DNA from 2 places in the Stenotrophomonas sp. YJH_SMC_32 genome. Region 1 is predicted to be linked to the other one. Evidence: riboswitches for the same ligand, from Rfam matches in the RefSeq annotation. Region 1 holds a riboswitch; the other holds the start of a gene.
The links. Region 1 has a riboswitch for thiamine pyrophosphate ahead of thiC (phosphomethylpyrimidine synthase ThiC). Riboswitches for the same ligand answer to the same signal wherever they lie in the genome.
Positions count from the first base shown of each region.

Region 2: linked by a shared signal. The riboswitch ahead of AC5P7S_RS13595 (TonB-dependent receptor) and the one ahead of thiC (phosphomethylpyrimidine synthase ThiC) in region 1 are both predicted to bind thiamine pyrophosphate.

Region 1 covers NZ_JCAFTE010000001.1:689,164-693,580, reverse strand. Annotated here, with positions in the region: gene AC5P7S_RS03130 (ion channel) at 1-177, opposite strand, end outside; gene thiC (phosphomethylpyrimidine synthase ThiC) at 314-2,158, opposite strand; TPP riboswitch at 2,241-2,342, opposite strand; gene AC5P7S_RS03120 (BCCT family transporter) at 2,567-4,144, shown strand.
Region 2 covers NZ_JCAFTE010000011.1:29,154-33,570, reverse strand. Annotated here, with positions in the region: gene pnuC (nicotinamide riboside transporter PnuC) at 1-176, opposite strand, end outside; gene AC5P7S_RS13595 (TonB-dependent receptor) at 173-2,362, opposite strand; TPP riboswitch at 2,433-2,528, opposite strand; gene AC5P7S_RS13590 (phosphotransferase enzyme family protein) at 2,627-3,751, opposite strand; gene AC5P7S_RS13585 (glycine zipper 2TM domain-containing protein) at 3,880-4,272, opposite strand.

The sequences.
Region 1 (4,417 bases):
CACCCACAGCGCCAGGCCCAGTACCGCCATGCCGAACATGCCCAGCGCCGCGCGGCCGGCAGCGGTGTCATCCAGCGCGGGGTACAGCAGCACCGCGATCAACTGGGCACCCAGCAGCCAGGCCGAAGGATGACGGCGGGCAATGGCCAGCCAACGGGTGGTCATGGCAACGGGCATGGTGTCCTTCCCCCAGGGTGATGCGCGGAGCATAGCGGGGAGCGGCGTGATGAGCGGTGGTGCCGGCCGCTGGCCAGCACTCCTCCCGGCCCCTGCACAACCGGCCGCCGGCCAGCGGCCGGCACCCGGCTGCTCGTCATCCCTGGTGGTAGACCTCTGCGCCAGCCGCGCGGAACTCCTCCGACTTCTCCTTCATGCCGGCTTCGGCGTAGTCACGCACATCCTGGGTGATCTTCATCGAACAGAAGTGCGGGCCGCACATCGAGCAGAAGTGGGCCAGCTTGTGCGCATCTTTCGGCAGCGTCTCGTCATGGAACTCCTTGGCCTTCTCCGGATCCAGGCCAAGGTGGAACTGGTCTTCCCAGCGGAACTCGAAGCGCGCCTTGCTCAATGCGTTGTCGCGAACCTGCGCCCCCGGATGGCCCTTGGCCAGGTCGGCTGCATGCGCGGCAATGCGATAGGCCATGATGCCGTCGCGCACGTCCTGGCGATTGGGCAGGCCGAGATGCTCCTTCGGCGTCACGTAACAGAGCATGGCCGTGCCGAACCATCCGATCATCGCCGCGCCGATCGCGCTGGTGATGTGGTCGTAGCCCGGTGCGATATCGGTGGTCAACGGCCCCAGCGTATAGAACGGCGCCTCGCCGCACTCACGCAGTTGCTTGTCCATGTTCTCCTTGATCAGCTGCATCGGCACGTGGCCGGGGCCCTCGATCATGGTCTGCACATCATGCTTCCAGGCAGTCTTCGTCAGCTCACCCAGCGTTTCCAGCTCACCGAACTGCGCGGCGTCGTTGGCATCGGCGATGCAGCCCGGGCGCAGGCCGTCACCCAGCGAGAAGGTCACGTCGTAGGCCTTCATGATTTCGCAGATCTCTTCGAAATGCGTGTAGAGGAAATTCTCCTTGTGATGCGCCAGGCACCACTTGGCCATGATCGAGCCCCCGCGGCTGACGATGCCGGTCACCCGCTTGGCGGTGAGCGGCACGTAGCGCAGCAGTACGCCGGCGTGGATGGTGAAGTAGTCCACGCCCTGCTCGGCCTGCTCGATCAGCGTGTCGCGGAAGATCTCCCAGGTCAGTGCTTCGGCGCGGCCATCGACCTTCTCCAGCGCCTGGTAGATCGGCACCGTACCGATCGCCACCGGCGAGTTGCGGATGATCCACTCGCGGGTTTCATGGATGTGCTTGCCGGTGGACAGGTCCATCACGGTGTCACCGCCCCAGCGGATCGCCCACACCAGTTTCTCTACCTCCTCGGCGATTCCCGAGGAAACGGCGCTGTTGCCGATGTTGGCATTGATCTTGGTCAGGAAGTTGCGGCCGATGATCATCGGCTCGCTTTCCGGATGGTTGATGTTGTTGGGCAGCACGGCGCGGCCGCGCGCGATTTCATCCCGCACGAACTCCGGAGTGATGATCTTCTGGATCGAGGCGCCGAACGCCTCGCCCGGGTGCTGCTGCAGCAGGCCCGCATCGCGGATCGTCTCCAGCCGCTGGTTCTCGCGGATGGCAACGAATTCCATTTCCGGCGTGATGATGCCGCGCCGCGCATAGTGCATCTGGGTGACGTTCGCGCCTGCCCGTGCACGGCGCGGCAGGCTGCGGGCGGGGAAGCGCACGGCAGCGAGCTTCGGGTCGTGCTCGCGATCACGCCCGAACGACGAACTCAGGCCTTCGAGCTGCTCGGTATCGCCACGTTCCTCCACCCAGCCGCGACGCAGTGCCGGCAGCCCGGCGGACAGATCGATACGCGCGTCCGGATCGGTGTAGGGGCCGGACGTGTCGTAGACCGTGACCGGTGCATTCTCTTCGCCGCCGAACAGCGTCGGGGTGCGGGTCAACGCGATCTCCCGCATCGGCACCTGCAGATCCGGGCGCGAACCGGGCACGTGGATCTTGCGCGAGCCGGGAATGGGCCGGGTCACGGATTCGGAGAGTTGCTGGGCCTGTTGCTGCAGGGCGGAGAGCTGTGCGTTCATCGGGCATCGTCCAGGAAGGTCAGGGACGAAGCGGCGGCGCACGGCACCCGCGCACGGACGGTCCTTGGGCGGAGTCCGGGCACGGCTGCATTGCAAAGCTTCCCTACGCCGGTATGAGCCGGATCAGGTTCCAAGGGACTGTCTCAACCGTGGCCACGTGGCCTCGGTACCCCCGCTTCTTGGCGTGCATTAGAGCATAGACCGCCCGCTTCCGGATCTGACCCCAATCGCTATTCGTTAACAGAACCATGACGTCGCGTTCAGTAACGTGCACGTCCGTCGCGCTCCCGCGACCGATGCTTCCTTCGCCGCCGACGCGGCCCCTGCCCGGTTCGCGCCGCATGCCGCCGGCCCTTCGCTGCAAGCTCTGCTCGCTCCCCTCAATCCCTTGATCGGAGAAGCTCCTTCATGGTGTTTCGTGTTTCCATCGCACTGGTTCTGATGCTGGTGCTGCTTGCCGGTATTGCACCCGGCCCCTTCAATACCGTGGTGCAGAGCATCCTCGGCGAACTCATCCGCGGTATCGGCTGGCTGTACCTGCTGGTGGTGTTCCTGGCCCTGGTGTTCCTGATGTACCTGGCCTTCGGTCGCTTCGGCAACCTGCGCATCGGCGGCGAAGACGCCGAGCCGGAGTTCTCGCGGGCCAGCTGGATGTCGATGCTGTTCGCCGCCGGCATGGGCATCGGCCTGGTTTTCTGGGGCGCTGCCGAGCCCATTTCGCACTTCAGCAAGCCGCCGGAAGGGCTTGCTCCGCAGAGCCTGGATGCGGCACGCGCCTCGATGCGCTATGCATTCTTCCACTGGGGCCTGCACCCGTGGGCCATCTACGCGCTGATCGGGCTGGCAATGGCCTGGTTCCAGTTCAACCGCAACGGCCGTGGCCTGGTCAGCGACATGCTGCAGCCGATCATCGGCCGCCATCATCGCGGCTGGATCGGTCGGGTGGTCAACATCGCTGCAGTGGTCGCCACCGCGATCGGTGTCGCGACGACGCTGGGCTTCGGCACCATCCAGATCGCCGCCGGCATCGAGCGCGTGTTCGGCGTGCAGGCTACCGTCCCAGTGCAGATGACCATCATTGCCGTCGCCTTCGTGCTGTATATGGCGTCCACCGCCAGTGGCGTGGAGCGGGGTGTGAAGTGGCTGTCCAATTTCAACCTGGCGTTGGCTGCCCTGCTGGCAGCCATTCTGCTCGTGCTGGGGCCGACCGGCTTCATCTTCGATACGTTCACCACCACGCTGGGCTCCTACCTCAACCAGCTGGTGACAATGAGCCTGCGCATGTCACCGTTCTCCGGCAGCACCTGGGTGGCGGACTGGACAATCTTCTACTGGGCCTGGTGGATCTCGTGGGCACCGTTCGTGGGCTCATTCATCGCACGCATCTCGCGCGGCCGCAGCGTGCGCGAGTTCGTGATCGGCGTAGTGCTCGCGCCGACGCTGCTGGGCTTCTTCTGGTTCGCGGTGTTCGGCGGCACCGCGCTGTGGGCGCAGATCTTCGGCCATGCCGACCTGGTGCAGGCGCTGGGCAATGGCTACGAGACGGTGCTGTTCACGCTGTTCGACAGCATGCCGCTGCCGTTGCTGCTGTCGTGCATCGCACTGGTACTGCTGATGATCTTCTTCGTAACTTCGGCCGACTCGGCGGTACTGGTTCTGGCCAGCATGTCCACTGACGAAGCAGGCGATCCTCCGTTGAAGCGCAAGCTGGCCTGGGGCATCGCGGTGGCGTTGATCGCAGCGGCGTTGCTGCTGGCCGGTGGCCTGGATGCACTGCAGGGCATGATCACGATTGCGGCGTTGCCATTCGCGCTGCTGATGGTGCTGGTGATGGTGTCGCTGTACCGCGTGCTCGACCAGGAGTACACGCGTGAGCGACGGCAGGCGCAGCGCCAGCGGCACATGATCGATGCGTGGATCGCACGCGAGATGGCGGCGCAGGAAGAGACGCAGGCCGAGGCCGCACGCGCGCACGATCAGGATTGAGGGTGTTTTGCAGCCTGCGGCTGCACCGCTTTTTCAAGCAAGTGCAAGTGCAAGTGCAGAAGCCAAGGCGGCTCTGGGCTTCTGCTTGCTTGGCGGGGAGGGGGCAGATGGCGGGACACGCCGCAAGTACGTCCCTGTAGGCTCGGCCACGGCATCCATGCCGTGGACGGTCCCGCCATCTGCCCCCTCCCCGCCTCCGACGATCTCCCAGTGACGGCAGTAGATCCACGCCATGCGTGGATCAGGTGTATCGGAAAACAAGAAGGGGTCGGA
Region 2 (4,417 bases), on a different contig from region 1:
CCGAAGGCGACCTGCAGCAGGGTGTCCGAGTACAGCTTGGCCTCGGCGAACACCAGGCCATACAGCGTGACCGACAGCAGGCCCACCGGCCATGCAGACAACCGGCGCCGGGCCATCAGCCAGACGCCGAGCACGCTGCACAGCGCGGCGGTCCACTCGAGTACGACGCCGTTCACAGCGCGAACGTCACCGACAGGCGCGCCTGTCGCGGTGCGCCGGGGAACAGGTAGTAGTCACCGCCGCTGCTGCCGGTGTCACGCCAGTAGAAGCGGTTGAACACGTTGTCCACCGACAGGTTCCAGGTCACCGCACGCTCGTGCAGCCGGTGCTGGAAACGCAGGCCGGCATCGAACACCGAGTAGTCCGGTGCACGCACGGCGCCGTCGGCGCGTGCCACGTTGGCACCGGCATAGCGCCACCCGCCAGTGACATCCAGGCCCTGCACGAACGGCAGTGCATAGGCCACGTGCACGCTGGCACGCACCTTCGGCACGTTCACCAGCTGATGGCCTTCATAGGCTGGCGTGCCGGTGTCGCGCGCACGCGCCTGCAGCACGCTGGCGCTGGCCACGATCTGCAATGCATCCGTCAGCTGACCGTTGGCGGTCAGCTCCAGCCCGGTGTGGGTCTGTGTGCCTTCCTCGACGAAGGTGTAGCCCACGTCGCTGTTGTCCGGCTTGGCGTACTGGTACGGCTGCGAAATGCGGAACACGGCTGCGCCCAGCGTCAGCGCCTCGACCGGCACGTACTTCAGGCCCACTTCCAGCTGCCGCGACTGCACCGACGGCAGGAAGGTATCGGCATTGCTGGTCCAGAACGGCGCTTCCTGGCCCAGCGAAATGCCGCGCACGTAACTGGCGTAGGCGTTGAGCTGGTCGGTGGCTTTCCACACCACGGCGGTCTGTGGCAGGAAGCGCGACAGGCGGCTGTGGCGTTGCGGGGTGCCGCGCTTGTCATAGGCGCGCTCGTCCAGGCGGACGAAGCGGCCACCGGCCAGCCACTGCCAGTCGTCACCGAAGCTCATCCGGTCCAGCGCGAAGAACGCGGTCTGGCGGCTGTCCAGGCGTCGTGCGGATGGGCCCGGCATCTTCGGCGATGGCGCGAACACCGGCACCGGTGCCTCGTGGATGTTGCTGGTACCGACGTACTCGTTGACGCTCGGGCGCTTGTCCACGGTGCGGCGGAAGTAGTCGGCGCCGACGGTCAGCTGGTGACCGACGCTGCCGGTCTCGAAGCGGCCGCGCAGTTCGGCGCGGGCCTGCTGGTTGCGGCGGGTGTCGTCCGGGCTGCGGTAGTCGTAGATGTCATAGTCGCCGTTGGGTGCGAAGTAGTTGCCCGGCACGCTGCCATCGGCACATTGTGCGGCGTAGTAGCAGCCGTAGGCGAAGGCGACGTTGTCATCGATCACCGAACGGCTATGGCCCACCGATACACGTGATTGCCAGGCGTCGTTGAAGTCGTAGGTATGCAGCGCGGTGATGTTGGTGCTGGCGATATCCACCGGGCGCTGCCACGGCTGGTAGCCGAGCAGATGCTCGCGGTCGACACCGCGCGGCAGGTCACGCGCGCCCAGCAGCTGGTAGCCGGACACCGAGCGCTGCGAGCTGGTCTGGTAGTTGGCATCCACTTCCAGCTTGCCGCGCTCGCCGATCAGCCAGTCGGCGGCCAGCGAGTAGAAGTTGCGGCGGCCATCGGCGTGCTCGACGTAGGAATGGCTGGAATCCCATGCGGCATTCAGGCGCACGCCGAAGCGCGGGGTGATCCAGTGGCCGACATCGACGGCAACGTAGCGCGAGCCTTCCGAATCGGTGCCGAGCGTGGCGGTGCGCACTTCCGCCGGGCGCTTGCCGATGTAATTGATGATCCCGCCCGGCGCCATCACGCCTGCCGCCAGGCCGGCTTCACCCTTGAGGATCTCCACCGACTGCACGTTCTCCAGCGCCAGGCGTTGTTCGCCGGCGATGGACAGCCCGTTGAAGCGGTAGCCGGTGGCCGCGTCCAGTGCGAAGCCTCGGATGGCGATGTTCTGGTAGTAGCCCACCGGCGCGTAGGCATCACCCAGCGAGGCATCGTTGCTGGCCAGCTCGGACAGCGAACGTACCTGGCGGCGGTCGAGGTAATCGCGCTCGAGCACGTTCATCGACGCGGGCGTGTCCTTCCAGCTGCCGCCTCCGAAGGCATTCACGCGCGAGGTATCGGCCTTCGGTTTGCCGGCCTGCACGCGCACCGCCGCCAGTTCGGTCGGCGAGCGCTCGGCGCCGGTGGCAGCCGCATCGGGGGACGCTTCGGCCTCGCTGGCGTGCAGCGGCAGCGTGGCGCAGAGTGCGAGGGAGAGCAGGGTGGGGCGCAGGCAGCGGTTCATTCGGTTCGTCTTCGGACAACAAGGGAGACGAAGCGACGGCGCGCAGGTGCACCGGCCCATGACGGGGGTGTGGCTGCGGCTCAAAGCTCCCTACGCCGGTGCAAACCGGATCAGGTTCCAAGGGACTCTCTCAGCCTGGCAGATCCAGGCACCCCCGCTTCAGGTGACCATTTCACTACAAATGGTACGGATTTGCGAGCGCCACCCAGGGTCAGATCCCCTTCCTGCGGAAAGGGATCTGACCCCAACGCTGCGTCAACCGGATCACGCGGCGGCGTGCAGGGCCTGCAGCAGTGCCTGCCCCGGGGCGGTATGGAACCACGCCGGATGGCCAAGCATGAAGGGCTGCCACGCCACGTCGGCATTGGCGGTCGAGCCTGTGACGCCCTCGAAATACTCCACTTCGGACAGTGCGAAGTCGAAATGCACCATCGGCAGCAGGTCGGCCAGCAGGTGCACGCGTGCCGCCGACAGCGGCAGCACCTGGCGGTAGCCATCGAGCAACGCCAGCGCGATATCGATGCGCACCGCCTCCATGCCGCGCTCCAGCTCCAGCCATGCCACGGCGTTGCGCTCGATTGCGGTAGCCAGGTCGAACAGTGCACTGGTGGGCGAGGCCAGGCCGAAATCCAGCACGGTGCTGACCTGCCCGTCGCGCCACAGCAGGTTGGAGACATGCCAGTCGTTGTGCGCCCACAGCCGTGGTTCGTCGCGCAGGCGCTCGGCCAGTCCCGTGTGCCACGGCAGCACGTCACGCCGCAGCTGTGCTTCCCACGGAATGCGCGCGAGATAGCGGGCCAGGCCGGGGCGCGCGTGCAGACCTGCCTTGATTGCGGCGATCGGATCGTCGGCGCGGATCAGGTCGTCGCGCGCCACCAGCAGATGGGTGCTGCGCTGGGGCGCGTGGTAGCTGGCTGCGGCGCGGTGCAGCTGTGCGAGTGCGCGTCCGGCTTCGTGGGCCTGCGCGACATCGGTCAGCAGCGACCACGACACCGCGTCGCGGTACAGGTCATCGCCTGCGCCGACGTCGTGCAGTTCAAACGTCCAGTCACCGTGTTCGACCGCGGTGTGACCATCGGTCGCTGCCAGCACCTGTGCCACCGGCACGCCAGCAGCGTCGAGATGGGCGATGAAGCGGTGCTCTTCCTCCAGGCAGGCCGCGTTGCGCACGCTGTGGTGATGGCGCTTGATGAACACCGCGCCGCGCGTGCCATCGACGATGGCGGCAGCCGACAGCGGTCGCGGGCTGTGCCAGCGCGGCTGGCTGCCGCTGTGCAGCTGCGGATAGCACTGCCGCAACCACGCGATGTCCGCCGCGCTGATCGGTGGCCAGTCGGCAGCGACCTCGTCGTTGTTGAGGCCCTGCACGCGGTGGGAGGAAGACGTCATGCCGCAGCCCGAGAGGGGAAAGTCACATCCAAGGCTGCGCATTCAACGCCATGCGCGCGGCCAACGCAAACGGGCGGGTCATCGACCCGCCCGTTTCTGCCATCGGCAGGGTAACGCCGCCGTGCCGCTTACCAGCCGCGATGGCGACCGCGGTCGTGGTAGTAGCGGTTGTCGTAGTAACGCTCGCGCTGCCAGCGGCGGTCGTCGCCACGGTTGTAGTAGCCGCTGCGGTAGTAGCCACGATCGTAGCGGCGGTCGTAGCGATTGTCGTAATAGCGACGGTCGCGGCGGTCGGAGGTGGTCAGATTGCCGATTGCGCCACCGGCCACGGCACCGCCGACGGTGGCCGCAGGGTCGCCGTTGGAGAGCAGGTTGCCGGCCACGCCACCGACCACGGCGCCGACCAGGGTGCGCTTGTCCTTCCTCGACATCGCGCTGGCATCGCTGACCACGGCGACACCGGCAACCAGCGCCAGGGCCATCGCCAGACCACGGAAGCTGAGTGTGGAAGTACTGAGCATGTTCGTTCTCCTGTGAGGTGCATGCCACGCTGGGCAGGGAGGGCGCGGGGCGCCCCGGCTGCCGTGATGTCCACGCTGGCGTTCCAACATTGCCGGAACATTGCCTGGTGCACCGAGCGGCTTGCGCATTCATCTAGCGGCAGGC